3 regions of the Shewanella sp. 3_MG-2023 genome follow, and region 2 is predicted to be linked to each of the others. Evidence: predicted binding sites of a transcription regulator. Region 2 holds the regulator's gene; each other region holds the start of a gene.
The links. Region 2 encodes LexA, which represses DNA repair genes until DNA is damaged. Its sites were predicted from a motif close to TACTGTATNNNNATACAGTA; they were not measured.

Region 1 (11,014 bases), on a different contig from region 2:
TCTTGTGCTTGATCAAAATACTTATCAACTTTGTTTTGCGACGCAGCAGCATCAGCATGAATTTTGCCGTCTGCTTTTTGTACGTCACTTAGAGGATCTGCAATCACGAAGTTGCTGCTAGCTAATGCAAGCGCGCCAACAAGTGCAGTAGCGATTTTTGTTCTATTGCTTACCTTGGACATAGTTCCCAACCAATTTATAGTGAATTAGAAAGCTTTAACTCGAAAGTAACAACTGCGATTTTATTGTTAACCGATGTTGCACTCACTAAGTGTATCTTTCTCTTGTGATTGTTAGTTTTTTCTTCCCTATTCTATACCCGCTAAGGCATAGACCCGCTCGCATCATTTCACAAAATGTTGACCTGTGTCAACAATTGAGAACATCAAAAACTAGTGAAAAGGAGAGTTAACAAGGCGAATCTGTTTGAAAGAGTATTAATTGAACATTTGATTTTAGTTTAATGAGTAAATCTTAAACAATTGCATAAAAAAATGCCCGTTACTTACGTAACAGGCATTTTGTGTCCAAAACTATTAATTAAAATGCATATGAACCAGATAAGTAGTAAGTACGACCGTAAGAGTCAGTATAACGTGGATCATAACCTACCTGATGTCCTGCACCGCCTGAACGTAAGCTCAGTGATGGCTGTTTATCTAATAAATTATTAATACCAAATACTACGCTTGCGTGATCGGTGATATTCCAACGTGATTGATAATCAAGTTTGGTATAAGAGCCCACTGATAGTTGTACATCTTGACAGTCACCAAAGGCATCATTTTCTGTTACGCTACAGACTTCTTTAGATTGAAATTGATCTAAATAGCCTGAACGATAGTTAAAGGTAAAGTTATGATAAAAATCATCATGCTCATATCCCGCTTGTAACTGACTAACGACGCGGAATGTTACTGCATTATTATCACCAAACTTACCTAAACTTGAAATATAATCATCGGTAGTACCTGGACGAGTATACTCACTTTCAATGGTGTAAGTTCCGGTCAAGCCAAAGTGAACTGTACCGTAAGAAAGATCTGTAGCACTATTAAAATGCCAATCAAGACCTGAGTTTTTAGATTTACCTACGTTCACGTTAGCTTGCAAAATAGCTAACTCATCTATGCCTGTTGCGGTATTTGTTTTATAAGTAAATAAATCATAATACTTTTCAGGTTCAGCAAAAATCTGTGCTTCAGTTAAAGAAGTAACAACATCTTCCATTTCAACTGCCCAGTAATCAAGTCCAAAACTAAATTGGTTAGATGGAGCATATACAAAGCCTGCAGAGTACTGAGAAGATGTTTCAGATTTTAGACCTGGGTTGCCTTGTGAAAATACATTATATTGCTGAGAACCAGGCTTACACCAAGCTTCTTTTGCATCTCCAGTACCTTCAAATGGACATTGGTAATTACCACCAGTTACACCTGCTTCTGCACGTGGTTGACCGATTGCTAACATTGATGGCGCTTTAAAGCCAGTGCCATAAGATGCGCGTATTAGTAAGTCTTCAGTTGCTTGCCAGCGGCCGCTTAACTTATAAGTAACATCATCATCGCTATCATTTATGGTTCCGCCATTTAGATTATCATCTACTGCACCAATGTTGTCATAACGTAAAGAACCGGTGATATCGAATGTATCTGTTAATGGAACATTTAATTCAGCAAAAGCACCATATACTTCTCTAGACATAGAGTAAGGTTGATCAGCACTTAAGAATAGTAAGATAGATTCTTGGTTTGCATCAGATAGCGAATAATCATAATCATAGGTTCTATAATCTGCACCTGCTGCAAAGTACGCATCATTACCATTAACTTCAAATACTGGCATTGATAGTTTAAAATCAAGAGCATTCATGACTGTCTTAGAATTAGACCAATCACCACTGTAAACAATACCTGCAGCATCTACTTCTTCTTGAGTTACTGTACCTGCAGGAGCAAAGATATCAATTGCGCCACTTTCTACAGCATCAACAAATTTAGACTCAATTAACCAACCTGTTGGGTAGTTTTGATCCGTATCATTCACTGAGTATGTATAAGCTGCGTCAAAATCAATATTGTCACCAATAGTGCCTTCTAAGCCAGCAACAAGATGAGTAGATTTAGTGTTCCACTCAGTTGTACGATTTCCTGCTGGCAATGCACGCCAAACACCTAATCCAAAATCAACATCCTCTGGATTGTAACCCGCAGGTAAATTAGGAGTAAAATATTGATCAAATAACGGACTGTCTGTTGAAATCAGTACGCCACCAGATGGATATGGTGCGATACGAGTTGTCATTGAATAATCTGAATAAGTACCTTCTACAAAACCAGTTAAATTATCGGTAATTGCAAAATCAGCTTTTAATAAGAAACTATCACGCTCTGACTCAGGTTGAATTTCAATAGTCGTTGTATAATCGAACCAGCACCAATCACCAATAGATGATGTATTTTCTGCACAAACACCAGTTTCATTGCGATTTGGGTTAAAATCTTGAGTTGTACCATCAGCAAAGTAAAAACGACCATTTCCTGGTATTGCATTTGGTGAGCCGTTAAAGAAAAATAAATCTTTACCTTTGCTCTCAAACTCAATCATGCCAGTTTTTGCGAAGTCACGGTCTGTAGCTTTTAGTTGCTCTTTGCTATCATGGCTATACGATAACATTACGTTAAAGCCATCAGTGTCAATATCACCAAAACCAGTCGTGATACTACCATTCCAGCCCGAACCACCGTCTTCTTCAGGTAGTGAGTAACGACCTGTGATTGTGGTTTCGTTTACATTATCTTTTAATACGAAATTTACAACGCCAGCAATAGCATCTGAACCATATAATGCTGATGCACCATCAGTTAACACATCTACGCGTGCGATTGCACTTAATGGTATTGAGTTCAAGTCGATAGTACTTCCTGAACCACGTGGCGCCATACGGCGTCCATTTAATAACACTAGCGTATATGCTTCACCAAGATCATGTATCGAAGCAGTACTAGTACCGCCACCACTACCACCAACTGAATCAGATGTAGTCGTAAAGCCTTGCATTGCAGGTAATTGCTGCATTAAATCAGCAACATTGTCTACACCTGTGCGTGCAATATCCTCTGCTGTCAGCACTGTAACGGGCAATGAACCTTCCATGTCTGTGCGTTTAATTGCAGAACCTGTTACTTGAATACGTTCTACTTTTTCGCCTTCTTCAGCAGCGAATGCTACTGGTGAACTAAGTGCTGCCGCAGCGGCACCGCTAATCATTGCTAGACGCACTGATTTAGCTAATAAATTCTTATGCATTGTCAATCTCCCTGGACTTGTGTCTTTCTTATTGTTCCAACCTTATTAATTTAGGTTGGTTAACGAAGTTGAACATCGCTCAACCACATTTCGTATGCAATAAAATCACAAATAAAACATTAATTCAACATATGTTTCATTAATATCGGGTAAGTTAACATGTTTAGAATGGTTATTTCGTCCACAAAAACATACAAAAATAGAGAATTAAACTACACAACCACCTTAAGCCTCTGTATTTAATAGCATTTAAAAATAACAAATAACAATTTAAAATATTGCAGAATTGTTCCAATCGGCTATTTTATACCCACAACAATAAATAGATATGTGGTCAAATGACCTTCGAGACTTACAATTAATTAACAAGCAGACGGTCGCTATGAATTTTAAAGCAAAAAAAACACCCCTTTCGGAGTGTTTTAATGGGTAGTTGTTAAATTTTAATTTTATAAAATGTAACGAATACCGAAGCCAATGCCATCATCTTCACTGATCTTCATTTTGTCTTCGTTTGTTCCGCGGAAATCACTGCTGTCGATACGACCTTCAAAATAAAGGATAGTGTTTGTATCCCAGATATAATGAATACCTGCTGTAGTGAACTGACGCTTAAATACTTCACCTTCATCAGCGCCTAATACGCTATCAGCATCTAACATGTTATATGCTAAGAAAACACGGATGTTGTTGTCAAAACGATATGATACTAATGACTCTACACCTTTCGCACTTTCAATCATACGGCCAATGTTATCTGTGTCATGAAATTTATTTTCATTGTAGTTCGCAGAGAAATAAATACCTTCTGCATCCCAGTTACCATAAGTTACGCTTAAGCCGTAAATTTCATCACGCTCTTCAATGCGGGTGCCGTTCTCTAATTCACCTTCAAATTTACCCGTGTTGTAACCAATACCAACAGATAATTCATCAGTGAATTGATACATAGCCGATAAACCGAAGGTATTACCGTATTCTACAGTACCTAGTGACTCTTCATCACTAATACTTGGTGCATCAGAAAAACCATCTACGTTCTCATCTTCGTAAATAACGAATTCATTTTGCTTTAACTGTACTTGCGCACCAAAACTGAATTTATCAAACGAGTTACGGTATTGAATGGTTTTATCACCACGGCCTACACCGTTAATAGCGCCATCAGCTTTATTGTATGTGTATACACCTGCAGCATTACCATCCCATACGATAGGGTAGTTTGTTCCGGCAACAACGTCGTACCAAACACCCCATTGCTTACCTAGGCTGATTGAGCCGTAAGTATCATTTGATACGCCAACGTAACCTAAACGGTTATTTAGAAAGTCATCGCTTTGTGATTCAAATTGACTACCAGCACTATAAACGATTTCACTGTTACCGAATGGGTTAACACCCCACTCGAATTTAGCAAAGGTTGCCCAACCATCATTCATTTGACGATCAAAGGCGAAGTTAATACGTGATGCGCCATTGACGATTTCAGTTTCACCTTGGCCACTATAAATACGTGCATCGATGAAACCACCAATAGCAACAGAGTTTTTCTCATCTTTATAGATTTCGATAGCAGAAGCTGTTGGTACAAACATAACTGCTGCAAGTGTTGATGCGATTAAAGTCTTTTTCATCGAGCTAAACCTTCCCATTTCATTTTCATCATTAATTATTTTAAATAATCTATTTGCATAGAATTTTTCCATTAACTGAAGGCTAGCATGATGAATTAGCATGAAACAAAGAGATAAATCGATTAAATATCATAATAAACTAAATAAGCACATTGCAAAGCACAAACCACTACCAAAAGACATAAAAATGATAACGTATCACCATAAATTACACAGCCAGCAACATTAAAGTAACAACATCTGATTGCTCACAAGACTATCAAAACTGTCACCTTTGAGCCCTAATACTGGTTCTGCAATGGGCTCGATTTGTTTATCAAGGTAATATTGGTAATCAATTGATTCATTGGTTGCTTCTATAGGTTGCGCACCATTCAGAGTCATCCTGTAAGCGATCATGGTGCCTCTTTTACCAAGCTCCGAATTACCTGTTATTTGACATAGACGCGTTGCGGCTTTCACATGTGGTGAAGATTTAGCCGTATAATCTTCAATGTTACGTTTTAGGCGTTTTCTAAAAATTAGTTCATCATCAAATACACCATTTTGTAGCCCAGTAATTTGCTCTAGCAAATAACCTTTTACATCGCCATGAGTAAATAACAACAAATATAAATGATATTGCATTCTTCTAGCTAAAGGGCTCCAGTCGCTTCTGACTTGCTCCATACCTTTAAAAGTTAGCGCTAATTGCCCCTCCTTGTCAGTGGTCGCCCCTACATAGCGTTTTTTACTGCCAGCATCAGAGCCTCTTAAAGTCGGCATAACGAATTGATTAAAGTGGCTTTCGAACTCAAGTTCTAGATAACTTTGTATTTGAAATTCGTTAGCACAAAACTCAGCCCATTTTTGGGTCACTTTCTGCGCCAACATATTACCTAACTGATCAATATCATTTACTTGATGGTCTTTACCTAACCACACAAAGGTAGAATCGGTATCACCATAAATTACCTTGTAACCCAACTCTTCAATCCAAGCTTTTGTTTGCTTCATGATTTGATGACCACGCATAGTAATTGAGCTTGCAAGCTTGGCATCATGGAATACGCAGCCTCGAGAACCCAATACGCCATATAAAGAGTTCATGATTATTTTAATGGCTTGAGACAGAGGTTGGTTGTTAAGTTTTTTGGCTTGCTCGCGCTGCTGCGCGAGTGTTGCGATAAGCTCTGGTAATATTGGCTTGTCTCTGCTAAATCGGGCATTGAGAAACCCTGGTACAGTCACGTCGTTAGACTCTTGTTCACCTACAACCAAGCCTTTGGGATCAATCAAAAACGTTCTAATAATTGATGGATAGAGGCTTTTAAAGTCCAACACTAAAACATCTTTGTAAAAACCCGGGATAGAATCCATCACATATCCACCAGGAGATTCAAGCCCATCGCTTGCTGGGTGAGCAGGGGCAACAAAACCGCTTCGATGTAAGTGCGGTAAATACAAATTATTGAAAGCAGCAACGGATGCACCAACGCGGCCAAATTCTAAGCCGGTTAGTTTGGCCCGTTCAATGGCAAATGCCAGTAACTGGGTTTTATCAAAAATATCCCATACTAGGCGGCAATCGGTAATATTATAAAACGCCAACGCGGGTTTATCATGGGCAAACAAATGACAAATTTCTTGGCCACGATTATCTACATGATCAATAGCCTTGCCTTCATTTAGTAATTGTTGCGACACATGCTCTAATGAATAGCGTTCAAAATGATAAAAAGCCGCTTTAATCCAATCGATGCCATCTAATACCACTCGGCCAGGCAAGGATAAGGTTTCAGGGCGATGCTTATCTTCAACCTTCCAGCTTAGTAACGTTTCGCCTCGGCCTATTGTTAAAGGTATAGAATGTAACTGACAACGTTTATACAATAGTGACAAATCAAAAGTGACGACCGCCCAGCCAATAATGACATCTGGATCATATTCAGCAAACCAAACAATTAAGCGCTTAATGAGCTCAACTTCGTCCGCCACCCACTGGATATAGCTTGCTGAATCTTGAGGCTGCCCCACCATAATGACTAATTGGTAATCTTCACCATATAAGCCAACTGAATATAACTCGCCACTCGGGCTACATTCAAAATCTAATGAAATCATTGATAGCTTGATATCAGTTGCACTCTTTCTCGCTTTAGTTGAAACGAAAACAGGTAATTTCCCTGTGGGTGATTTTTCTTGAGCGATAAACTCCACATCAAAAGCAATAAAGCGTTCGATTAAGAATCGTTGCTCGACCCTTATATCAGCTTCATAAATTTCAATACCCATGTCATTAGCAATACGCAATAATTGCCGTTGAACACTAGCTGATTTTAAGTAAATACAAGCGATAGCTTCATGGTTAAAGTTTTTAAGCGCAACAGTTTCTATTCTGCAACCTTGGTGAATATGCCCGGTTAGCTTTGGTATATCTATTTGACGACAAAAACACACCACTTCAGCCCCGTTAACTTCAATCAGTACAGGTCCAGTTGCGGTTTTTAAATAATATTGCAGTATAAGTTGACCATCACGAAAAGCTGAATGCCGCGTCAACACTCGCCCCTTGATAGAAGTCATCTTATTTACGCTTGATGTCATAGTTTTTGGCTCGATTAAATATTTCGTGCAGTTCAATTCACTGTTATTATGTACAGCATATAACAGCGTACACATAAACAGTAAGCAAAGAATGCGAATAGGTCACTCATGTTAACGGATAAAGTCAAAAGTCAGATCCGCACTATCTATAAAGATATCGCGGCGGCAATGCCAAATTTTCGCTCTCGCCGTGAGCAAAACTATATGGTGGCTGAAATATCTAAAACACTGGCCGGTGAATATGACAAACACCGTCGCATTATGGTTTGTGAAGCCGGCACCGGTATTGGTAAATCCTTATCCTATATTCTTGGCACGATTCCGTTAGCCATTGCCAGCAAGAAAAAAGTCTGTATAGCAACGGCAACCGTAGCATTACAAGAGCAATTACTGCATAAAGATTTACCCTTCTTTTTGCAACAGTCTGGGGTAGACTTTAAATTTGGTTTAGTCAAAGGCCGTCAGCGCTATGTTTGCTTAGCAAAGCTTGAAGCCATGATCGGCCCCGAAGACACCTCACAAATGGCGATGTGGCAGACAAAGCCTGATCAAAGCCAGATTGACCAACTCAAAAAAATCCATAAAGATTACCAAGATAAAAAGTGGAACGGTGAAATCGACACTTTAGAGCAACCTGTTCCTGACTTTTTATGGCAGCAAATATGCTGTGATAAACACAGCTGCCATCGTCAGTTATCCAATCATCATAACTGCCCTTTTCATAAAGCCCGTGAAGATGTCGAAACCTGGGACGTACTCATTGTTAACCACAGTTTGTTATTTGCCGACTTAGAACTGGGCGGCGGCGTTATTTTACCAGAGCCTGAAGAGATGTTTTATGTCATCGATGAGGCGCATCATCTGCCAACAGTTGCCAGAGATTTCTCCAGCGCCCAAGCAAGTCTTCGCGGCACAGCTGATTGGCTAGAAAAGGCAGGTAAAACCTGCTCTAAATTACAAAACCAATTAAAAACCACTCATATTATTGCACCAGTGCAAGCGATGCTAGATCACATTAATGAGCTGGTTAGCCAGCTTAATCAAGTGGCACATTTTTGTGATACCCAGCCGCAGCTCTTTGCCAACCCAGAAACCCGTTTAAGATTTGAAAATGGCAAATTACCAGAGTCATTACTCATACAGGCCGAAAACTTAGCTTCAGCATCGAATTCTGCATTAAAGCAATTTAATAAAATTCAAACCGTTTTAAGTGAAGCGATAAAAGATGGTGAGTTACCTAAACATCAATCAGAAACAGTGCTTTCAGAAGCAGGCTTTATTTCCCAGCGTTTAGAAAACTTGCATAAATTATGGAAAATGCTCGCTAAAGAAGACTCAAAAAAAGGTGCGCCCATGGCGCGCTGGGCTGAACTGATCACAGGTAAACAACAGGATTATTTATTTTGTGCGTCTCCTATTGAAGTGGGTTTCATGCTCGAATCTATGCTGTGGCAAAAAGCCGCAGGTGTTGTATTGTGCAGCGCAACACTGCGGGCGCTGAATAATTTTAATCATTTTGCCCATCAAGTCGGGTTATCATTAAATGATGGCAGCCGCTTTTTGGCGTTACTATCGCCATTTGATTATCAAAATAATGCCACATTATTTATTCCTCAAATGAAGAATGAGCCTACAGATGAAGCCTTTACCGATGAGCTTGCAGAGCAGATATTGGCATTAGTTGAAGATGAAATGGCAACATTGGTGCTGTTTGCCTCTTATTGGCAAATGGAAAAGGTGACAGATCAAATTATTGGTAAAATGCCTAAAGAGCAGTTATTTGTTCAAGGAACTATGCCAAGACAACAGGTGCTAACTCAACATAAAGCCCGTTGTGATGCCGGAAAAGCCAGTATTATCTTTGGCACAGGCAGTTTTTCAGAAGGATTAGATTTACCTGGGGATTACCTTACCAACCTGATTGTCACCAAACTGCCCTTTGCAGTGCCGACATCACCAGTTGAACAAGCACATGCGGAATATATAAAAAGCAAAGGTGGCAACCCTTTCCTACAATTAACCATTCCAGATGCGTCACGTAAATTAATCCAAAGTTGTGGTAGATTACTGCGCAAAGAAGACGATTATGGCCGAGTGACTATTTTAGACCGCCGCCTAATTACCAAGCGTTACGGTAAATCATTACTCGATGCCCTACCGCCATTTCGTAAAGTTATTGAATAGGTATTTTTTTGGAATTTTTGTTAGACCCTAGTCATTGGGTCATTCTGGCGATAATTGGTGTTGTTGCAGGTTTTATAGATGCCGTTGTTGGCGGTGGCGGTTTGCTTTCTATCCCTGCACTGCTAACGATGGGCGTTCCACCCCATTTAGCATTGGGTACCAATAAGCTCGCAGCCTGTTTCGGCTCTATTACTGCAGGTTATACCTACTACAAACAACAACTCATTAAACCTTCCTTCTGGCGGGCTGCATTTTTGACGACCTTTATAGGTGCCATCATCGGCAGTTTTTTAGTTTATTTTATTGATGCTGCTTGGCTCGAAAAAATCTTACCGCTGATCATTATCGGGATTGCAATCTACACCCTTATAAGTCCCAAAGCGATGGGCGAAACTATCATCAATCAACCCACCGGGTTGCCATCTCAAAACAAACAAATAGTGCAAGGAATGACCTTAGGTGCTTATGATGGTTTTGCAGGCCCCGGTATTGGCGCATTTTGGACAGTATCCAGCATCAGGCTGCATAAGCTGCCATTATTAAACAGCTGCGCCTTAGCAAGGCTAATGACCTCAGTGAGTAATGTTACCGCATTAGTCATTTTTGCCTTATTAGGCGAAGTGGATTGGATATTAGGTTTGTGGATCGGTGTTTGTATGATGGCGGGATCATTTATTGGGGCTAAATCTGCTATAAGATTTGGTATTCCCTTTATCAAACCGCTATTTATCATTACTGTATTATCCATTGCAGCACATTTAGCTTGGACGGCTTGGCTATGAGAAACACCAACCAACTCATTTACCAATTAAAACAGCAGCTCAGTTCATTAGAACAAGATGCCTTACATCACGATCAGCAATTACCTGCGCAACAAAAGAAAATGCTGCAAGATATTGAACGATTTAATTCACAATTATTTATTCAACAAGGTGCCCAATTAAGCCCTTGTATTGCCCAATTAAAAAAAGACATTCAGCAATTAGAAAAGCAACTTTCTTTCAAACTTGATGTCAGAATCATTGAGCTTAGCTGCCAGCGCATTCAAGATCGCTTTACCGCATTAAGACGAGCCTTAGTGACCACCAACCTGAATGTGAATACTGAAAAGCAAAAACGTGACAATAGCCGTGCACGCTATGCAAAAAAACAACAGCAACAACATTCAGACAGTGGCTTTGGCTGGATAGCCAGTAATGTAATGAAAAACAGCCACCAAATTTATCAAGAGCTGAACAAACATTTGAATTGGGCTACAACCTTTGAACAAAAAATAGCAGAAATGGAATCTGCACTTGCAA
Region 2 (11,014 bases):
CCCAGGCATTTCGCTCATAAGTCACCACTGCAGCAAGCTGTTGTGGCGTAAGTAGCGAGTTAAATGCTTGCATTGCCGTGCCAGGTTTACCATTGATGACAATATTAAGATGATCCGTCACTGGACCGACGATGAGTGGGCTGCCTACTAATGAAGGGAACGCGCCAGGTAAGCCAGTACCAGCAGCTTGGTGACATGCAGCGCAGCTAGTCATATAGACTTGCTCGCCCATGGTCATTAACTCATCCATCGTCAAGTCATCCAATACCACAGCTTTAACTTCTGCTGCTTGTGTTGCCGCTTCAGTCACAGCTTGTGTTGCAGTGTCTTCAAGTTGTTCAGCTGTAGGTAAGCTTGCTGGTAAAGTCACAGGCGTTGACGTGTCTGCGATAGAAGTGCCTGCACTAGGAGCGTCAGCAGTGGTTGGTGTAGCGCTAGAATTTGTCCCATTGCCACTCACATCAGCCGCTTGCACGGTATCGCCAGAGTCATTACCCCAAGCATTACGCTCATAAGTGACTACTGCAGCAATTTCAGTTGCCGTTAGCTGCTTGGCAAACGCTTGCATCGCAGTGCCAGGCTTACCATTAACGACAATATCGATATGACCAGACACTGGGCCTTTAATCATTGGACTGCCAATTAGGGAAGGGAAGACGCCAGGTAAACCAGCACCATTAGGTTGGTGGCAAGCCGCGCAGCGACCCATGTAGATTTGTTCGCCTTGGGCCATTAACTCGTCATAGCTAAGGGTTTGGCTCAGTGAGGCTTGTGCAGCGGCTTTAGCATCGACAGCAAATTGCTTTTGGTCGATTAGCCATTGGTCAAAGTCTGCTTCTGAGACGGCTTCAACAACAATAGGCATAAAGCCATGATCTTTACCGCATAGTTCGGCACATTGGCCTCGATAAGTACCTATTTTATCGATTTTAGTCCAAGCTTCATTGATGAAACCAGGATTTGCATCTTTTTTAACGGCAAATGCTGGTACCCACCAAGAGTGGATAACGTCATCCGAGGTCATTAAAAAACGTACTTTACGATTTATTGGTAAAACCAGCGGCTTATCGACCTCTAAAAGATAGGTGTCGGTTTTATCTGCGGTGCCAGTAATTTGGTCTGCTGGGGTAGATAATAAACTGAAAAACTCGACATCTTCATTGAAATAGCTGTAATGCCATTTCCATTGAGAGCCCGTCACTTTGACTGTCAGTTCAGCATCGCTGGGATCTTCCATAGCAATCAGCGTTTTTGTTGCTGGGATTGCCATGCCAATTAGGATTAGAAATGGCAATACTGTCCAAGCTATTTCAACCTTGGTACTGTCATGAAAGTCGGCTGCAACTGCACCCTTAGATTTTCTGTGATAGATCATGGAATAAATCATGATCCCAAAGACCACGACACCAATGGCGCAACAGATATACAAAATAATCATATGCAGGTCGTAAACCTGGCCACTGATCTCTGTTACACCTTGAGTCATGTTTAAGGGCATCTCTGCCGCTGTGAGTGGGGTTGCAAGCAACGCCACCATTAATCCGTACAACAATCGCTTCACAAGACTACTCCTCTGCTAATTGCGAATTGCAATTACAAAGAAAAGCCACACAGTAATACTCTGCTCTATGCAAACTTTTCATACCCGAAAAAGTTTGATCATTTCAAAGTACACGGTGGCTTTGAGCTTGAAAACTCAATTATGTTATTACGTTACGGTGCCACACTTGTACCTAATACTGAACTTATCAATTATATTTGACGCTTTACATTCAAGGCTTTCTATACCGCACGGTACCAGCTCAATCTTTTAATAGCGTTTGTATCTTTTTGACATTTATTCTCGGCAGTACGATAAATTGTTACTACCTTGTTAACTACATTACTTGGAGATTAAATATTGATCAAGATCACTTTATCATCTAATTTGCTGAAAAAAGTGCAAAAAAAAGCCCCTCAGCGTAGTGAAGGGCTTTTTTAGTCATATTTTACTAGTGAAACGAGGTAAGGTTTACCCGAGTCGGTACTGCTAAAGTTTGCGTTAATGGGTCGCCTTCAGGTAAGTGAGTATTTACATCTTCAATGATAAGCCCTTGGGCTAAGGCATTTTTGGCAACCAATTGAATGCGGCGATTGTCGCGGGCATCTAATGGTGGTGTCCAAGTAATTACTGCACTTGAAGTACCGTTAGTGAGCGCTTTTTCCATCGCCCACAGGGTTTCGACTTCATCTTTGGTGTGAACTAACAATACTCTGTCCATACGAACATTGGCATTAGCAAGAATTTGCTTATAACCGATATGCGGCGGATTAATCAGTACAATCCAACGGCCTTGCTGACTTAAAATGGCTAACTGACTGCATAATTGAGTCAATTCAGTTAAGCCTTGGTTTTGGGTGCGCTTGGTTTCAATCCCTTGTTTAGTGGGTAAGGGATCAGATGCCATATCTACCCATAATCCAGGGTGACGCGGTGCATTGCCTATTAATGTGTTCATAACCAACCTCCATTACGAATAACGCCAACAGCAAGCCCTTCAATCGTTAGGTTTTGGCAACTTAAATCAACTTTAATCGGCTCATATTCTGCATTTTCAGCATGTAAATAAATAATATTGCCTTTCTTTTCAAATCTTTTCACGGTTACATCGTCTTCAAGACGTGCCACTACAACTTGACCATTGGTGGCAGTTTGCATTTTATGCACTGCTAATAAGTCGCCCTCTAAAATACCAATGTCTTTCATACTGTCGCCTCGAACGCGTAGTAAGAAATTAGCATTGGGCTTAAACATTTCTGGGTCAACTTGGAAATACTGTTCAACATGCTCTTGAGCAAGGATAGGTTCACCTGCAGCAACTTGGCCGATAAGTGGTAAGCCTGCTTCAACTTCCTCCTCCACCTGCACCATGCGGATCCCGCGAGAGGTACCAGGAATAATTTCAATACAGCCTTTTTTTGCCAGTGCTTTTAAGTGTTCTTCAGCGGCATTGGCGCTTTTGAAGCCTAATCGAGTTGCAATTTCTGCACGAGTTGGCGGCATACCTGTTTCGGCGATATTACATTTAATTAGCTCTAATATTTCAGCTTGGCGTGGCGTTAAAGGTCTCATATTGATTCCTGTTTTTTTATACAGTGACTGTCATTATATACAGTATCGGTGGTCGCGCAAGTATTAACCAAATTAATTTAACTATTATCATCTAATTCTTGTTGGCTATATATGGGGGCACGGTTAAGTATCTGTAATTTAATTATTTAGTTAATGAAGGTAAGTCAGCTTTTTAAACCGATGAAATTGGCTATTTCTCACATCGTTTGTTTAAACAGTATATTTATACAGTAGTGTTGATTGAAAATAGGTTGGTTGTTATTCGGATATGGCTATTTTTACTGAACAAATATTCTCTGTATAGACCCTTGTTAGTGAAACTGAACCATTATCTGGTATTCTATGGCCAATTAATTGATGTTGAATATGCGAACACTCATGTTAAAACCTGACTCAATCATAGCAAAATCATTACGTTGGATTCAAAAACTGATGGTGCACACGGTTGTTGTGCCTGAAGATCCCTTTGCCGATCTGAACTTAGACCCAGATAAACCAGTGGTCTATGTGATGAAGACAGAATCACTCAGTGATATTGCGGCATTAAATGAAGTGACCGCCAAATATGGCTTACCGAGCCCTTATGAGCGACTAGACGTTGATGGCTTAAATACCCCTAGAATTGTGTGTATTGAAGGTCGTAAGCCTCTATTTGGCAAGCGTTTAAGTGGCGAAAAATTTGTTGATAACTTCACCAGCTTATTAGCCTTACATAAAAAAAATGATCAACTTGATATTCAATTGGTGCCAGTGAGTCTGTATTGGGGACGTATCCCTGGTAAAGAAGATGACACCATGACCGCAGCCGTATTTGAGCGTGAAAACCCGACCTGGTTACGTAAATGGTTGATGATTTTGTTCTTAGGTCGCCATAGCTTTATTCAATTCTCAAATGCTATGTCGCTACGTTATATGGCTGATGAACACGGCACTGATGTCAGTATTGCGCATAAACTTATCCGTGTGGCGCGAGTGCACTTTAGACGCCAACGTAAAGTGATGACAGGCCCACAACTGCCAAATCGTCAGGCAATGTTCAACTCATTATTAAAGTCTGATGCCATTGCTCAAGCGATAAAAGAAGAAGCGCTTAATAAAAAAATTCCTGAAGACAAAGCCCGCGAAAAAGCTATTCAGTATTTAGATGAAATTGCAGCGGATTACTCAGACAGCTTAGTGCGTATTGCTGAGCGCTTTCTTACTTGGTTGTGGAATAAGTTATACAGCGGTATTAGCATTAAAAGCGCTGAAAAAGTGCGTAAGCTGCATCATGATGGTCATGAAATTGTCTATGTGCCTTGCCATCGTAGCCACATGGATTACCTACTGCTGTCGTATATTTTGTATTACCAAGGCATGGTGCCGCCGCATATTGCCGCCGGTATTAATTTAAACTTTTGGCCAGCAGGCCCTATGTTCCGCCGTGGTGGTGCTTTCTTTATTCGTCGTAGCTTTAACGGTAATAAACTTTATACCGCAGTGTTTCGTGAGTATTTAGATCAGTTATTTGCTAAAGGCTATTCGGTTGAATACTTCACCGAAGGTGGTCGTTCTCGTACCGGTCGTTTATTAGCGCCTAAGACCGGCATGTTAGCGATGACAGTTAACTGTGTACTGCGGGGCATTGAACGCCCAGTAACCTTAGTGCCAGTTTATCTTGGTTATGATCATGTGATGGAAGTGTCCACCTATCATAAAGAGTTAAGCGGTAAGAAAAAGCAAAAAGAATCAGTGTGGCAGGTCTTTGGTGCGCTGCGTAAATTAGGCAACTTTGGCCAAGGTTACGTTAACTTTGGCGAGCCAATCAATGTGCAGCAATTTTTAAATCAACAATCGCCAAATTGGCGTGAAGAAATTGCTCAAGATCCGGATCAAAAGCCATCATGGTTAACGCCAGCAGTAAATGTATTGGCCAATAAAGTGATGACTAACATCAATGGCGCCGCCGCAGCGAGTTCGGTGACATTAGCAAGTATGGCGCTGCTGGCTTCAGAGCAAAACGCCCTGCAGCGCAGTGAGCTTGAAACCCAGCTAGACCTCTACCTGAAAATCTTAAAGGATGTTCCTTATACTGAGTATGCGTCGGTGGCTGAGGGCTCAGCTCATGACCTAGTTGAGCAATGTTTGTCGCTGAATAAATTTACCTCAACCACAGATGCCATCGGCGAAATTATCGCAATTGAAGATAGCTCAGTGATTGCGATGAGCTATTATCGCAATAACATAATTCATCTAATGGCAGTGCCTTCATTAATCGCCAGTTGCTTGGTGCAATATGAAGAATTTAGCCGAGAAAAAATCCAGCAAATTGTTAATGATTTTTACCCATTATTGAAAGCTGAGCTGTTTATGGGCATTGAAGATTTAAGTGCCTATGTGGATCAAGTGCTTGATTTGTTTGTTGAACAAAAGCTAATTTCCGGTAGCGATCACTTTGAAGTCAATCAAAGTAATGTCACTCAGTTAATGTTATTGTCCGCCACGGTCAGTGAGACCCTACAGCGTTACGCGATTATCTTTAATTTACTGGCTTACAAACCAGAAATTGAGCGTTCTGATTTAGAAAGCGCCAGCCATTTATTGGCTCAGCGTTTAGGTGCTTTACATGGAATTACTGCGCCTGAGTTTTATGATAAAAAGCTCTACAATAATTTGAGTGTGAAATTAAAAGAATTAGGGTATTTATCCGCTAACGATAATCAATTTGAAGTCATCCGAATACGTGATCATGCCAATGGTATGCTGCGTTTATCTGTTCGAAAAACCATTGTTGATAGTGTCACAATGGAACATGGGTAATAACTAATTTTATGAGTTCGACACAATCTCAACCGCAAAATAAATCCTTATTGGGCGGTGCTATGATCATCGCCGGTACCACAGTCGGTGCTGGTATGTTTTCTTTGCCTGTGGTCAGTGCAGGCATGTGGTTTGGCTATTCATTAGTCATGTTAATTGGTATTTGGTTTTGTATGCTGGTGTCAGGTCTGATGCTACTTGAAACCAATTTGCATTTTAAACCCGGTGACAGTTTTGACACCTTAACTAAGGTAACCTTAGGCCAGTTTTGGCGGATTATTAACGGGTTATCTATTGCTTTCGTGTTGTACATCCTGACCTATGCTTACATCAGTGGTGGTGGCTCGATTGTTAATCACACCCTTGCGGGGATGGGGATTAACTTACCTCAACCGATCGCAGGGTTAGTGTTTGCCGTCGTACTTGCTGCAGTGGTGATCATCAGTACCAAAGCGGTTGATCGCATTACCACCATTATGATTGGCGGGATGTTAATTACCTTTTTTCTCGCCATCGGAAATCTGCTGATTGATATTGATAGCGCAAAATTATTAATGCCAGATGGTGAGGCGAGTTTCTCGCCTTATATTTTAGCGGCGCTACCTTTTGGGCTGGCCAGTTTTGGTTACCACGGCAATGTGCCAAGCCTAGTTAAGTATTACGGCAAACAACCTAAAGTGATTTTAAAAGCCATCTTTATTGGTACGTTTATCGCCTTAGTTATTTACAGCTGTTGGTTAGTGGCAACCATGGGCAACATTCCCCGTAGTCAGTTCAGCGACATTATTGCCCAGGGCGGCAATATGGGTGTGTTAGTGGGCGCTCTGTCAGATGTGATGGCGAGTAAATGGCTTAATACCATGTTGACCTTGTTTGCTAATCTTGCTGTGGCGTCATCATTCTTAGGGGTGACCTTAGGCTTGTTTGATTATCTAGCTGACTTATTTGGCTTTGAAGAAAGCAATAATGGCCGCATTAAAACAGCTGCGATCACCTTTATCCCGCCGACAGTATTAGGTTTGTTATTCCCTAATGGTTTCTTGATTGCCATTGGCTTTGCGGCATTAGCGGCGACCATTTGGGCGGCGATAGTGCCAGCCATGATGGCATACAAATCGCGCAAAATGTTCCCTGATGAGAAGAGCTTTAGAGTCCCAGGTGGTACGCCATTGATTGTGGTGATTATTGCATTCGGTGTCATCACCGGCGCATGTCATTTGTTGGCGATGGCTGAGTTACTGCCAGTTTATAAATAATACTTTAGCTAGATAAAGTGGTGTTTAAACACCGAAATGACCTCCAAAAAGCCCTTTGAAAAGGGCTTTTTTATGGGCGTTTTCTAGCAAGTAAGGATGTGACTGTTAGCATTTTGACTAAAGGTGTGTGTAATTTACGACTTGTGACCGATAGTGACTAGCCATGGCTTGCTGATATTGTTGTCTATATAAGGCTATGATTTTAAGTTGTATTTATTATTTAAATGTCATTTTTTATACGAATAACCAACCATTATTGCCAACTCGACTTTAGCTTTAAAAGTGTCTTAACTTAAAGAGTGTTGTCATTTAGGTTCAGCTTAAACCTTTATTCTTATAAGTCATTATCAACAGCAGGGTGAGGTGTATGAAGGTGTCACACTATAAACAAGGGCAACCTTGTTGGGTCGAACTTGCCAGTCATGATTGGTATGCCGCGAAAGCATTCTACCAAAGCCTATTTCAGTGGCAGGCTGATGATATGCCCATGCCTGAGGGTCATTACACTATGTTGCAGTTAGCGGGTGATGACATTGCGGCTATGTATCAAATGCCCAAAGAGATGGAGAGTTTGCCAACCCATTGGCAGCTTTATTTTGCCGTTGATGATGTTGAGGCGACAATTAAAGCCATTAGGCTTGCGGGTGGACAAATTATTGCAGGCCCTCACTCTGTTGGTGATTCAGGGATTATAGCTGTGTGCCAAGATCCTGATGGCGCACGATTTTCAATCTGGCAGGCCATTAACCATATCGGCATTAAGCGCTCATTTGAGCCCAATACTTTGTGCTGGGTTGAATATATGTGCCGCGATCTGGCCACATCAACCGATTTTTATACCCAAGCGCTTGGCTTTGAGACTAACAGCCTTGATATGTCTTCAATGGGCATAGCTGATTACGTGCAATGGCTGGTGGATAAGCAAGCCATTGGCGGTATGATGCAAATGACGTCCGAGTGGGGTGATACCCCGCCCCATTGGATGCTGTATTTTAGTGTGCAAGATTGTGATGCTATGGCTCAAGATGCCGAAGCTCTAGGCGGGCGAATTTGTGTCCCGCCTACGGATATTCCGGATGTGGGTCGTTTTGCGGTGATTGATGATCCCCAAGGCGGCACTTTTTCAATTATTGCATTGACCGAGGTAGCGTCTGAAGTAGAATAATTGCTTGAAAGTTAAACTGTAAATCTAATCAAGGAAGACTTATGACACTCACAAAGGACGAAAAACTCGCGGTAATTCAAAAGAAAATGACCATGGTGGCAGTCATTGATTTTCCTGGCACGTTATTAATGGCGGCGGGTTTATATGGCTTGTTTGCAGGTTTTGATACTGCTGCTTATCCGATGCTGGCGAATCCAATACTGCTGTTTGCTATGGTTGGAGTCGGAGGTTGTATTATGGTTTGGGGTCTTTTAAGGATGATGCAACTGGCACGAGAAAAGCAAGGCGTACTCAGTGAACCAAGCTAACAAGCTTATATTCAGCTTGTGGCTTTATAGATAAAAAGGCGCCTTAAGCGCCTTTTTTAGTGTTTATGAGTGACTTTGTAAACCTAGTTACTGAGTTTACGACCATAGATTAGTAAATAAATGGCTGGAATAACAAACAGCGATAGCAGCGGCGCAGTGACCATGCCACCAACCATAGGTGCGGCAATTTTCTGCATCACTTCGTTACCGGTTCCTGTGCCCCACATTATCGGCAGTAAGCCAAAAAATATGGTCGCAACTGTCATCGCTTTGGGGCGAATCCGCATTACAGCACCTTCAATCAATGCTTGGCGTAAATCATCTTTGCTATTGAGAGTGTCATGATGTTTTCGGTCTTTTATACTGTTGTTGAGATACACCTGCATCACCACGCCAAATTCAGCGGCGACACCCGCAAGGGCAATCATCCCCACAGATACCGCAACCGAAAAGTTGAAGTTCAGCAAATATAAAAACCAGGCACTGCCTACTAAGGCAAAGGGTAAACTCAGCATAATTACTGAAGCTTGAGCAAACGAGTTAAAGGTCAGCATCAGTAATATAAAAATAACTGCCAGCATTAGTGGAATGACTAACTCCATCTTGGCTTCAACACGCTGCATATATTCATATTGACCCGCAAAGCTGTAGCTATAACGTGCTGGCAAAGTGATTTGCTGGCCTAAGGCTATTTGCGCTTGCTCGATATATTCGCCGATAGAAATATCTTTAATATCGACAAACACCCATGAGATTAAACGGCCATTTTCACTGGCAAGCATGGGCGGTCCATCACTGATGGTGATGTCGGCTAAAACGCTTAATGGCAGATATTTACCGGTTTTGGTTAATACCGGTAAATCTCTGAGTTTTTCGATGCTGTCACGTAACTCTCGTGGATAACGAATGTTAATTGGGTAACGTTCTTGACCTTGAATTGATTCCCCTATATTCATACCGCCGATGGCGATTTGCACCACATCTTGGATGTCACTTAGGGTCATACCATATCGAGCTGCATTTTTTAGTTTCGGCTCAATATCGATATAACGTCCACCACTACTTCGCTGCGCAAATGCTGATGTTGTGCCTGGCACTTGGCTCATTACCGCTTCGATTTCAGCGCCAATTTTTTCCAGTTCGGCCACATCTGAACCCGATATTTTAATGCCGACAGGTGTTCTAACCCCGGTGGACAGCATATCGATACGGGTTTTTATCGGCTGCACCCATGCGTTAGTCATGCCGGGCACTTTCACCGTTCTCTGTAATTCAGCAATAATAGATTCTAAGGTCACGCCTTCACGCCATTGAGCATGTGGTTTAAGCATGATGGTGGTTTCAAGCATGGTTAATGGTGCAGGATCGGTAGCGGTCATCGCGCGGCCCACTTTACCAAATACTCTTTTGACCTCTGGTACCGTTTTAATCAATCTATCGGTTTGCTGTAAAATTTCAGCGGCTTTACCTGCACTGACACTTGGCAGGGTTGTAGGCATATAAAGTAAATCACCTTCAGCGAGTTCTGGCATAAACTCAGAGCCCATCTTTGTCATCGGATAGTAAGCACTGGCTAAAATGACCAGCGCTAATAAGATGGTGAATTTAGGAAATTTTAATACCAGTTTGAGTAATGGCTGGTATATGGCAATCAAAAATCGACTGATGGGGTTTTTGCGTTCATCAGGGATATTACCGCGCACAAAATAACCCATTAATACTGGGATCAAGGTGATGGCCAGTATTGCAGAAGACGCCATAGCAAAGGTTTTAGTAAACGCCAGTGGGTGGAATAAACGGCCTTCTTGAGCTTCCAGTGCAAATACAGGAATAAAGCTTAAGGTGATGATTAGCAGGCTAAAGAATAGCGCAGGCCCTACTTCAACAGAGGCCTCTTTAATTAGTTGCCAGTGGGCTTCACCTTCGGGTGGTTTACCGTGCTCAGCCCGATATCGCTCTAAATGTTTATGGGCGTTTTCTACCATGACAATGGCGGCATCGACAACGGCGCCTATGGCAATGGCAATACCTCCTAAGCTCATGATGTTGGCATTAACCCCCATAAAATGCATGATAATGAAACTGCTTAATATAGATAATGGCAGGGTGATTATGGCAACCAGTGTTGAGCGAGCATGTAATAGAAATAGTAAGCAAACTAGGCCAACGACCAGCATCTCTTCCATCACTTTGTGCATCAGATTATCCACAGAATTGAGGATAAGTTCTGAGCGATCGTAAGTGATAACTAATTCAACCCCTTCAGGTAAACCGCTTTCAATTTGCTTAATCTTTTGTTTAACATTATTAATGGTTTCAAGGGCATTCTCGCCATAGCGCATAACCACAATGCCGCCAACGACTTCACCTTTAC
Region 3 (11,014 bases), on a different contig from region 2:
ATTCAATTGTCTGCGCCATTGTGGGGCAGAGGCGAACTCGCCACTCAAGGGCTTGCATCAGTAGTTGAACAAGCTGCATTAGCTGAGTTAAGCACCGATTTAACCGGGCTTGAGCAAGCGGGTTTAGAGCAAGAACGTCGACCATTATTATTAAAGCCTCAAGCGCTAAAATACCGGTTTGAAAATGATGATGTGTTAGTCATCGAGTTTATTTTACCAGCAGGTAGCTATGCGACCTCAGTATTGCGTGAGCTACTGGATTATCAAGATGTTCAAGAAGTGCAGCGACAACAAATGGTGGCAATGCAGCAGCAAGAGCAAGCGCAGCAATTTGCAAATAGCGTTACAAATGACGCAACTAAAAGCACTCTAGAAGGTTAAGTGATGATTAACATATTGGTCAGCAATGATGACGGCGTTACAGCTCCAGGGATCAAAGCCCTAGCGGCAGAGTTAACCAAAATTGCTAATGTGTTAGTCGTGGCGCCTGATAGGAATTGTTCAGCAGCCAGTAATTCTTTGACCTTGACTAATCCATTAAGAATTAATAACTTAGAAAATGGCGCTATTGCTGTCAATGGCACACCGTCAGATTGTGTCCATTTAGCCATTAGAGAATTATGTCCAGTAGAGCCTGATATTGTGGTGTCAGGCATTAATGCTGGGGCGAATATGGGTGATGATACCCTGTACTCAGGTACGGTAGCCGCAGCAATGGAAGGACGCTTTTTAGGCCTACCTGCGATAGCGGTATCATTAGTGGGCAAAGAATTACGTCATTACGATAGTGCAGCAATCTATGCCGCTAAAATAGTGCAAGGTTTACTTGAGCATCCTATTAATAACGATCAAATATTAAATGTAAATGTGCCCGATTTACCGCTAGAACAAATCAAAGGCATGAGAATTACTCGCTTAGGCTCAAGACATAAAGCTGAAGGCATGATCAAAACTCAAGATCCTGCAGGAAGAGATATATATTGGCTTGGGCCTCCGGGCAAAGAACAAGATGCTAGCGCTGATACAGACTTTGGTACAGTTGAACAAGGTTATGTTTCAATTACTCCGCTAACGGTCGACTTAACTGCGTATGATCAGCTTGCTGACTTAGAAAACTGGATTAATAAACTATGAGCCAGGTAGCTTCAACTGTTGCCCTTAATTTAGCCAAAAAACTGCATGAAGCAGGGATCCGTAATCACACTGTGTTGCAGGCGGTATCAAATACCCCAAGGGAGTTATTTCTCGATGGGGCATTAGCCCATAAAGCTTACGAGAATACCGCTTTACCTATTGGGCAAGGCCAAACTATCTCTCAGCCTTATATTGTCGCTAGAATGACGGAGTTATTACTACAACATAACCCTGCTAGAGTGCTTGAAATTGGTACTGGTTCAGGTTACCAGGCAGCGATTTTAGCGCAACTGGTACCTCAGCTTTGCACAATTGAGCGGATCAAGGCGCTACAAATTCAAGCGAGACAACGTTTAAAGCGCTTAGATTTACATAATGTGTCTTTTAAATATGGTGACGGTTGGAAAGGTTGGACCAATAAAGGCCCATTTGATGCCATTATGGTAACAGCAGCTGCAGCATCGGTACCTGAAGCATTATTGGCGCAACTGGCTGAAGACGGCGTGCTAGTGATCCCTGTTGGCGAAGACTCGCAGCAGTTATTAAAAATCACTCGTAAACAAAATGAGTTTCAATCACAAATTATCGAAGCGGTTAAGTTTGTACCGTTAATCAATGGCGACTTAGCTTAACAGTGATGCAAGGGCGATATTTCAAAAGTATGATGGAGACAATGTTGAAGTGTCGTAATTGGCCTTGGGTTACAATTTTACTGCTGTTTATTTCAGGGTGTAGCTTTCAAGCTCACAACCCTGCACCCGTTACGAGTATTTCGAGTAATGCTGGTCAAAAATTTAATAAAGGCTCTATTACCTCTGGCAGTTACAAGGTAAAACGCGGTGATACTCTTTACTCAATTTCATGGGGCGCTGGGCAAGATTTTAATAAAATCGCTCAATATAATGGCTTAAAAGCACCTTATACCATCTATCCAGGACAAACATTAAAACTCACCAAGCCACAGCGCACTAAGCCTGCAGCCAAGCCTGCACCAAAACCGGTCGCTGTAGCGAACACCAAGTCAAAGCCTGCTAATAAAACGGTTGCAAAACAAACTTCAGCACAAAAAAAGCCAGCGACAACGACAAATCAAAATAGTACAAAAAAAGAGCTTGATCACAAAGCTAAGCCTGCGTATTCTGTAAAAACTACCCAAGACAAAACGGTTCAAATAGCGAAAAAATCTGTTTCAACCTTGCCAGATAAAGTAAGTCAGTGGAACTGGCCGACAAAAGGTAAGATTGTAGGTTATTTCTCTAGTACTCAGCAGGGCAATCAAGGCATAAAAATCGCTGGTTCCAGAGGCGATATTATCAAGGCTGCAGCTGATGGAAGAGTTGTTTATGCAGGTAATGCACTTCGGGGCTATGGCAATTTGGTCATTATTAAACACAATGATGATTATTTAAGTGCTTATGCTCATGCAGATGCAATATTGGTCAAAGAAAAGCAATATGTAAATGCTGGACAGACAGTTGCGAAAATGGGTAGTACAGGGACTAATCAGGTGATGTTGCATTTTGAAATTCGTCTCCATGGTAAGTCAGTAAACCCATTAAATTATTTACCTAAACGTTAACTGTTTAGTTCACATTAAAACGGAGGATACGCGCACGAAAATAACTTAATTTTTATCCGGTTTGGGAGAGCACCATATGAGCCAGAAACAAAATACTGCGGTAGCAGAAGAGCTTATGGATTTAGCTAAACAACCACAAGAGATTGCGCTGAAGGAGGCAAAAAATGCCAAGCCAGCACAGCAATCCGACATTGACCAACAAGTTCAAGATGATCTTCAGAAGAATCTTGACGCCACTCAACTATATTTAGGTGAGATCGGTTTTTCCCCTTTGCTTAGTGCAGAAGAAGAAGTCTTCTTTTCACGTAAAGCACTCAAAGGCTGCGAGAAGTCTCGTAACCGCATGATAGAAAGTAATCTAAGATTGGTCGTAAAAATTGCCAGAAGGTATAACAACCGAGGATTAGCATTACTGGATCTTATCGAAGAAGGTAATCTAGGGCTTATTCGAGCAGTCGAAAAGTTTGATCCGGAAAGAGGGTTTCGTTTTTCAACCTACGCGACTTGGTGGATTAGACAAACCATCGAAAGAGCGATCATGAATCAAACTCGGACCATTCGTTTGCCTATTCATGTGGTTAAAGAGCTTAATGTATACTTGCGAACGGCAAGACAGCTTGCGCAAAAACTTGATCATGAGCCGACGGCAGAAGAAATCGCAGACAAATTAGATGTCTCTACTAGCGATGTCAGTCGAATGCTAAAACTAAACGAAAAAATCACCTCTGTAGATACCCCACTAGGCGGGGATAACGATAAAGCATTGTTAGATGTTATTGCAGATGATGATTCAGTTGGACCAGATTATAAAGTACAGGATGAAGACTTATCTAATTCAATTGTCGGTTGGTTAAATGAGCTAAATACTAAGCAAAGAGAAGTATTAGCACGACGTTTTGGTTTATTAGGTTATGAACCATCGACGTTAGAAAACGTAGGGGCTGAAATTGGCTTAACACGGGAACGTGTGCGTCAAATTCAAGTCGAAGCGTTAAAGCGTTTGAAAGATGTATTAGGGGCACAAGGCCTATCAGTCGAAGCGTTATTTAGAAATTAACGCCAACCTTTTAAGCGATTAATTTACGCTTAGGGTTATTTACCTTTGAGGACACGAGTTGTCCTTTTTTGTTGGCTTTTTTTTACTCACTTTTATAGAGCCTGAGCATTATGATAGTTAATGAAGCTAGGTTCTAAGTATTAGTTATGAGTACTTAATCATTATAATTGTAATGAATGAGCCGTTTTAAATAGCCCATTCAGATTTTACACTGAGCACAATTGCGCTCATCATTTACAAGTTTGATAGCCTTTTTAGTCCATAAAGCATATCAATTGCTTGTTTAGAGCAGTAATCATCAGGATTGACTTTAGGTTCTAAGTGTTAGTTAAGGGGACTAATTATTGTAATGAATGGGCCGTGATAAACAGCCCATTCAGATTTTACACTGAGCACAATTGCGCTCATCATTTACAAGTTTGATAGCCTTTTTAGTTCATAAAGCATATCAATTGCTTGTTTAGAGCAGTAATCATCAGGATTGACTTTAGGTTCTAAGTGTTAGTTAAATTGTAGTGAATGGGCTGTGATAAACAGCCCATTCAGATGTTACACTGAGCACAATTGCGCTCATCACTTACAAGTTTGATAGCCTTTTTAGTTCATAAAGCATATCAAGTGCTTGTTTAGGGCTGTAATCATCAGGATTGATTTGACTGAGTTTTTCAGTCGCAGCATTCGCTTCAGCTTCAGGGATAGATAAATTTAATGCTTCTTGAATTGGCATTTGCTGGCTATTGGCCAAATCTCTACTTTCTAGCATATGCAGTTTTTGTTTAGCCGCTTTGATCACATGGGCTGGAACACCCGCTAAAGAGGCCACCTGTAAACCATAGCTCTTACTTGCCGCGCCATCTTGCACTGCATGCATAAAGGCAATAGTGTCACCATGTTCGATAGCATCTAAGTGCACATTCGCTGCTGATGGGATCTGTTCCGGCAATTGAGTCAGTTCAAAGTAATGGGTGGCAAATAGCGTTAATGCCGCCACTTTTTCGGCTAAGTATTCTGCCGCTGACCAGGCTAAAGATAAACCATCATAGGTTGAGGTGCCGCGGCCAATTTCATCCATTAACACTAAACTTTTGGCCGTTGCGTTATGTAAAATATTGGCGGTTTCAGTCATTTCTACCATGAAGGTTGAGCGCCCTGATGCTAAATCATCGGAAGCACCAATACGGGTAAATATTCTATCTATTGGACCTATCACTGCTTTTTGTGCCGGAACAAAGCTGCCGATATGTGCCATTAAGGTGATTAATGCCACTTGGCGCATGTAAGTCGATTTACCGCCCATATTAGGGCCAGTAACCACTAGCATTCTTCTTGAAGGTGCTAATTGCACCGGGTTGGCAATGAATGGACTTTGGCTGACTAGCTCTACTACCGGATGGCGACCAGCTTCAATATGAATACCAATCTCGTGAGTGATTTGCGGGCAATTATAGCCAAGGGTTTCAGCTCGTTCGGCGAAATTACTTAATACATCCAACTCTGCTGCGGACTGAGCAAATAGCTGTAACTCATGTAGTTTCGGTAGTAATAAATCAAACAGTTCTTCCCATAGTTTTTTCTCAATGGCCAACGCCTTGCCCTGACTTGAAAGTACTTTTTCTTCGTACTCTTTAAGTTCTGGGGTGATATAACGTTCAGTATTTTTTAAGGTTTGACGGCGTTGATAGCTTAACGGCACTTGATCAGATTGTAGGCGGCTGACTTCAATATAATAACCGTGCACACGGTTATAGCCGACTTTAAGGGAATTAATGCCTGTTTGCTCTTTTTCTCGCAGCTCCATTTGCACTAAATAGTCATTAGCGCCTTCACTTAAACCGCGCCACTCATCAAGCTCGGCGTTATAGCCAGTTTTAATGACTCCACCATCACGAATAAGCATGGGTGGATTATCAACAATCGCTGAGGCTAAAAGCTGTTGCTGCTCAGGGAATTCTCCTAGTTTTCGCGCCAGAGTCTTCAGTTCATCTTGCTGACAATGGCTTAAGGTTTGCTGGATTTCAGGCAGCAATTCTAATGCTTGGCGTAAACGGGCAAAATCACGTGGTCGTGCACTTCTTATGGCAAGCCTTGCCATAATGCGCTCGATATCACCTAAAGCTTTCAGTTGTTGGTGTAAGTCGGCATACAAACCGCTATCAATTAGCTCGGCAACCGCTTGTTGGCGCTGATGAATATGCTGCTGGTTTCTTAATGGTTGGTGGATCCAGCGTTGCAGCATTCGACTGCCCATAGGTGTTGCCGTCTTATCTAGCACCCAAGCAAGTGTATTGTCACGCTGGCCCGACAGGTTCAAAGTTAATTCAAGGTTGCGTCTGGTCGCAGCATCTAAAATGATAGTATCAGCTTGATTAAAAAGGGTAATGCTATTGATGTGCGGCAAAGCTGTCTTTTGGGTGTCTTTGACATATTGCATTAAGCAGCCAGCAGCTTGCAGTGATAAGCGAGCATCTGTAATGCCAAAGCCATGTAAATCTTTCGTGCCAAATTGCTCCAGCAATAGCTGTATGCTGGTATCGTAATCAAATTCCCATTCTGGGCGGCGACGAATACCTTTAATGTTTTCAATTAAATGCACATCGACTAAGTCTTCGCTGTAAAGTAGCTCTGCAGGGCTGGTGCGTTGTAATTCAGCTTCTAATGTCTCAGCGTTTTCTAATTCGACTACCACGAAACGCCCTGATGACACATCTAAAGTTGAGTAGCCGAAACCATTTTTACCTTGATAAACCGCAGCTAACAGATTGTCTTGACGCTCTTGCAGTAAGGCTTCATCAGTTAAGGTGCCAGGCGTTACTATACGGACAACTTTGCGCTCAACCGGACCTTTACTTGTAGCAGGATCGCCAATTTGTTCACAAATAGCTGCTGATTGACCAATTTGGACTAATTTAGCCAAATAGCCTTCAACAGAGTGGTAGGGAATACCTGCCATAGGGATGGCATTACCACCACTTTTGCCTCTAGCGGTCAACGAAATTCCTAAAAATTCAGAAGCAAGTTTGGCATCTTCATAAAATAATTCATAAAAATCTCCCATACGATAAAACAACAACATATCGGGATGCTGCGCTTTAAGCGTCAAATATTGGCGCATCATCGGAGTGTGCTTTTCTAAATTTGGATTTTCAATTGCTGTCATTAATTTGTTGCTCTAAATATGGCTTGGGGATCGGAAAAAAGACCAATACTAATCGGCGCTCATCTTAGCAATAATTGATTTGAATCCCAATAGAGTTACTCATTTAGCGCGGTTCTGAACTGCTATTATCGAGTTGAAAGAGTATAACTATTGGCTTATTTGTCAGATGGTTAACATATTGAAACCACTGTATACAGTAGTCTTTATATACAGTGGTGTAGAAGTTTTAATTATATTTTTACTTATAAGGTATTGATATTGATATTGAAAAACCTTGTTTATTAGTGGTTTTGCAATTTTTTTTTGAGTAACTATTGATACTGTATGATTATACAGTATACTGAGCTCATATTAAGAAACAGACAAATTTATTCGTTATCAATCTCGCCAATGAGATGAGTTCGCTTAGAGGGATAATCACAATGAAAGCAGATCCAAATAAAGAGAAAGCACTGAATGCCGTGTTAGGTCAAATTGAGAAGCAATTTGGTAAAGGTTCAATCATGAAGTTGGGCGCAGACCGCACAATGGATGTTGAAACCATTTCTACTGGCTCACTTTCATTGGATGTTGCCTTGGGTGCTGGTGGTTTACCTATGGGGCGAATCGTAGAAATCTACGGTCCTGAGTCATCAGGTAAAACAACCTTAACCTTAGAAGTGATTGCAGCAGCACAGCGTCAAGGTAAAACCTGCGCGTTTATCGATGCTGAGCATGCTCTTGATCCTATCTATGCTAAAAACCTTGGTGTTGATATTGATAACCTACTTTGTTCGCAACCAGATACGGGTGAACAAGCACTAGAGATTTGTGATGCCTTAACTCGCTCAGGCGCCGTTGATGTGATCATTGTCGATTCAGTGGCGGCATTAACACCAAAAGCTGAAATTGAAGGTGAAATTGGTGACTCACACATGGGCCTTGCTGCTCGTATGATGAGCCAAGCAATGCGTAAACTTGCTGGTAACCTTAAGCAATCAAACACGCTATTGATTTTCATTAACCAAATTCGTATGAAAATTGGTGTGATGTTCGGTAACCCAGAAACTACAACAGGTGGTAATGCACTTAAGTTTTACGCCTCAGTGCGTTTGGATATTCGCCGTACAGGTGCAATCAAAGATGGCGATCAGGTGGTTGGTAACGAAACCCGAGTTAAAGTGGTTAAAAACAAAATTGCAGCGCCATTTAGGCAAGCTGAATTCCAAATCTTGTACGGTAAGGGTATTAACCGTACTGGTGAGCTAGTTGATTTAGGTGTGGCGCATAAGCTTGTTGAAAAAGCTGGTGCTTGGTATAGCTACAAAGGCGGCAAGATTGGTCAAGGCCGTGCAAATGCCGGTAAGTACCTAATTGAAAACCCTGCTGCGGCTGAAGAGATCGAAACTGCATTACGTGAATTATTGCTTAGTAAAGATAAAGAAAAAGATGCCGCCCCTGCTAAACCCGATGAAAACATCGATTTAGAAACCGGTGAAGTGTTTTAAGCCTTTGCTAGGTATTAGTAGTTAGAATTATTAAATCGCGGTGAGCTATATGCTCGCCGCTTTTTTTTATCCAATTTTGCTCAGTATGTAACTCATATCTGTCAGAGGCTATATTTTGCTGTTACGCTAATGAAGCTTAACAGCGCCTATCAATTAGCATTATAGCCACTCTTGTTAGCCGTTTTGTTAGCTGTTTTAGTTGCGGTAATTTTTTGATTACCCATAAATATGGCTATATTGCACAATCAATCAAATATTCGATGATCAAAATCGTTAAATTCCAGCCTAAAATAGCCAATCTATTGCCCTAGAATGTCGCACCTATAGTTTGTTTAAGTATATAATGTTGGCAATTTAGCGCTGACTAACAGCTTCCTGATAAATACGATTTATCCATTTTAGGGCGATTTCATGTTTCAAACTACCGCAGAACTAAGAAGTGCTTTCCTAGAGTTTTTTCGTCACAACGAACATCAAGTTGTCGATAGTAGCTCTTTAGTACCTCACAATGACCCAACTTTACTATTCACCAATGCCGGTATGAATCAGTTTAAAGACTGTTTTTTAGGTCAAGAAAAGCGTAGCTATACCCGAGCGACAACATCGCAACGCTGTGTACGTGCTGGTGGTAAACATAACGACCTTGATAATGTAGGTTACACCGCTCGTCACCATACCTTCTTTGAAATGTTAGGTAACTTCAGTTTTGGTGATTACTTCAAAGAAGAAGCCATTAGCTATGCATGGCGCTTTTTAACTGAAACATTAAAGCTTCCAACCGAGCGTTTATGCGTCACCATCTATGAAACTGATGATGAAGCGTTTGATATCTGGACTAACAAAATTGGTGTCGCCCCTGAAAATATTATCCGCATTGGTGATAATAAAGGTGCACCTTATGCGTCTGATAACTTCTGGCAAATGGGTGACACAGGTCCTTGTGGCCCATGTTCTGAAATATTTTATGATCATGGCGAGCATATCTGGGGCGGTCGCCCTGGTACTCCAGAAGAAGATGGCGATCGTTTCATTGAAATCTGGAATATCGTATTCATGCAATACAACCGTCAAGCTGACGGCGAAATGAAGCCATTACCAAAACCTTCTGTTGATACTGGTATGGGTATTGAGCGTATTGCTGCGATTATGCAAGGCGTACATTCAAACTATGAAATCGATATTTTCAAACAGCTTATTGCTAAAACGGCTGAAATCATTGGTGTCCAAGATTTAGAAAATAAATCTTTACGGGTTATTGCCGATCATATTCGCTCTTGTGCATTTTTAATTGCTGACGGTGTAATGCCGTCAAATGAAGGCCGCGGCTATGTACTACGCCGTATTATTCGCCGCGCAGTGCGTCATGGTAACAAGCTTGGCGCGACAGATACCTTCTTCTACAAATTAGTGCCAACATTAATTGAAGTGATGGGCGATGCAGCTAAAGGCCTTGTTGATGCTAAAGCAATTGTTGAAAAGTCTTTAAAAGCCGAAGAAGAGCAGTTTGCTAGAACGCTAGAGCGTGGCCTAGGTATTTTAGATGCAGCCCTTAATGCACTTGAAGCTAATATTTTAGATGGTGAAACAGCATTTAAACTTTATGACACCTATGGCTTCCCTGTCGACTTAACCGCGGATGTATGTCGTGAGCGTGATATCACCGTTGATGAAGCAGGATTTGAAGCGGCAATGGCTGAGCAGCGCAGCCGAGCACAAGCGGCTGGCAATTTTGGCACTGATTACAATGCAGGCCTTAAAATTGAAGGTGAAACCGAGTTTTGCGGTTATAGCGAGCTAAATGGTCAAGGTAAAATTACAGCTATATATGTAGAAGGTAATGCAGTTGATTCATTAACGGCAGATCAAGAAGCGGTCATTGTATTAGATAATACGCCGTTTTACGCTGAGTCTGGCGGTCAAGTTGGCGACAAAGGCCATTTAACAGTTAATGATGCTAATTTTGCTGTGACCGATACTCAAATTTTTGGTCAAGCTTTCGGTCATCAAGGCAAGTTAGTTGCTGGTGTTTTAAATGTTGGTGATAGCGTTAGCGCTGAAGTCGATAAAAAACTTCGTCATCGTACTCAGCTTAACCATTCAGTGACCCATTTATTACATGCAGCACTACGTAATGTACTGGGTAGCCATGTAAATCAAAAAGGGTCATTAGTTAACCCTGAGCGTTTACGTTTTGACTTTGCTCACTTTGAAGCGGTCACCGCAGCAGAACTTAAGCAAGTTGAAGACATGGTTAATACTCAAATTCGTCGTAACCATGAATTAAAAACTGCGGTTATGGGGATTGATGAAGCCAAAGAGCAGGGCGCAATGGCGTTGTTTGGCGAAAAGTATGACAGCGAAGTGCGTGTGGTTACCATGGGTGACTTCTCTATCGAGCTTTGTGGTGGTACTCATGTTGGCCGTACTGGTGATATTGGTTTATTCAAAATCACTTCAGAAGGTGGTATTGCAGCAGGTATTCGCCGTATTGAAGCGGTAACGGGTGCCGCAGCAATGGCTTATGTTGCTGAGCAGCAATCTCAACTTGAACAAGCGGCAAGTTTGCTTAAGTCAGATTCAGCCTCTGTTGTAGCGAAATT

Region 1: dinG (ATP-dependent DNA helicase DinG) is a predicted target of LexA. The motif match lies at 7,568-7,587, and genes of this name have one in related genera.
Region 3: recA (recombinase RecA) is a predicted target of LexA. The motif match lies at 7,246-7,265, and genes of this name have one in related genera.

What each region holds. Positions count from the first base shown of each region.
Region 1 covers NZ_JAUOSH010000007.1:50,229-61,242, reverse strand. The annotation lists gene Q4591_RS05735 (DUF3450 domain-containing protein) at 1-182, opposite strand, end outside; gene Q4591_RS05730 (TonB-dependent receptor) at 541-3,309, opposite strand; gene Q4591_RS05725 (porin) at 3,759-4,943, opposite strand; gene Q4591_RS05720 (DNA polymerase II) at 5,169-7,508, opposite strand; gene dinG (ATP-dependent DNA helicase DinG) at 7,638-9,713, shown strand; gene Q4591_RS05710 (TSUP family transporter) at 9,722-10,495, shown strand; gene Q4591_RS05705 (primosomal replication protein) at 10,492-11,014, shown strand, end outside.
Region 2 covers NZ_JAUOSH010000004.1:131,976-142,989, reverse strand. The annotation lists gene coxB (cytochrome c oxidase subunit II) at 1-1,561, opposite strand, end outside; gene Q4591_RS03795 (cell division inhibitor SulA) at 1,992-2,498, opposite strand; gene lexA (transcriptional repressor LexA) at 2,495-3,112, opposite strand; gene plsB (glycerol-3-phosphate 1-O-acyltransferase PlsB) at 3,491-5,911, shown strand; gene mtr (tryptophan permease) at 5,923-7,167, shown strand; gene Q4591_RS03775 (VOC family protein) at 7,535-8,332, shown strand; gene Q4591_RS03770 (hypothetical protein) at 8,374-8,640, shown strand; gene Q4591_RS03765 (efflux RND transporter permease subunit) at 8,724-11,014, opposite strand, start outside.
Region 3 covers NZ_JAUOSH010000008.1:1,359-12,372, reverse strand. The annotation lists gene truD (tRNA pseudouridine(13) synthase TruD) at 1-381, shown strand, start outside; gene surE (5'/3'-nucleotidase SurE) at 385-1,134, shown strand; gene Q4591_RS06225 (protein-L-isoaspartate(D-aspartate) O-methyltransferase) at 1,131-1,766, shown strand; gene Q4591_RS06220 (peptidoglycan DD-metalloendopeptidase family protein) at 1,808-2,713, shown strand; gene rpoS (RNA polymerase sigma factor RpoS) at 2,790-3,770, shown strand; gene mutS (DNA mismatch repair protein MutS) at 4,348-6,927, opposite strand; gene recA (recombinase RecA) at 7,350-8,414, shown strand; gene alaS (alanine--tRNA ligase) at 8,826-11,014, shown strand, end outside.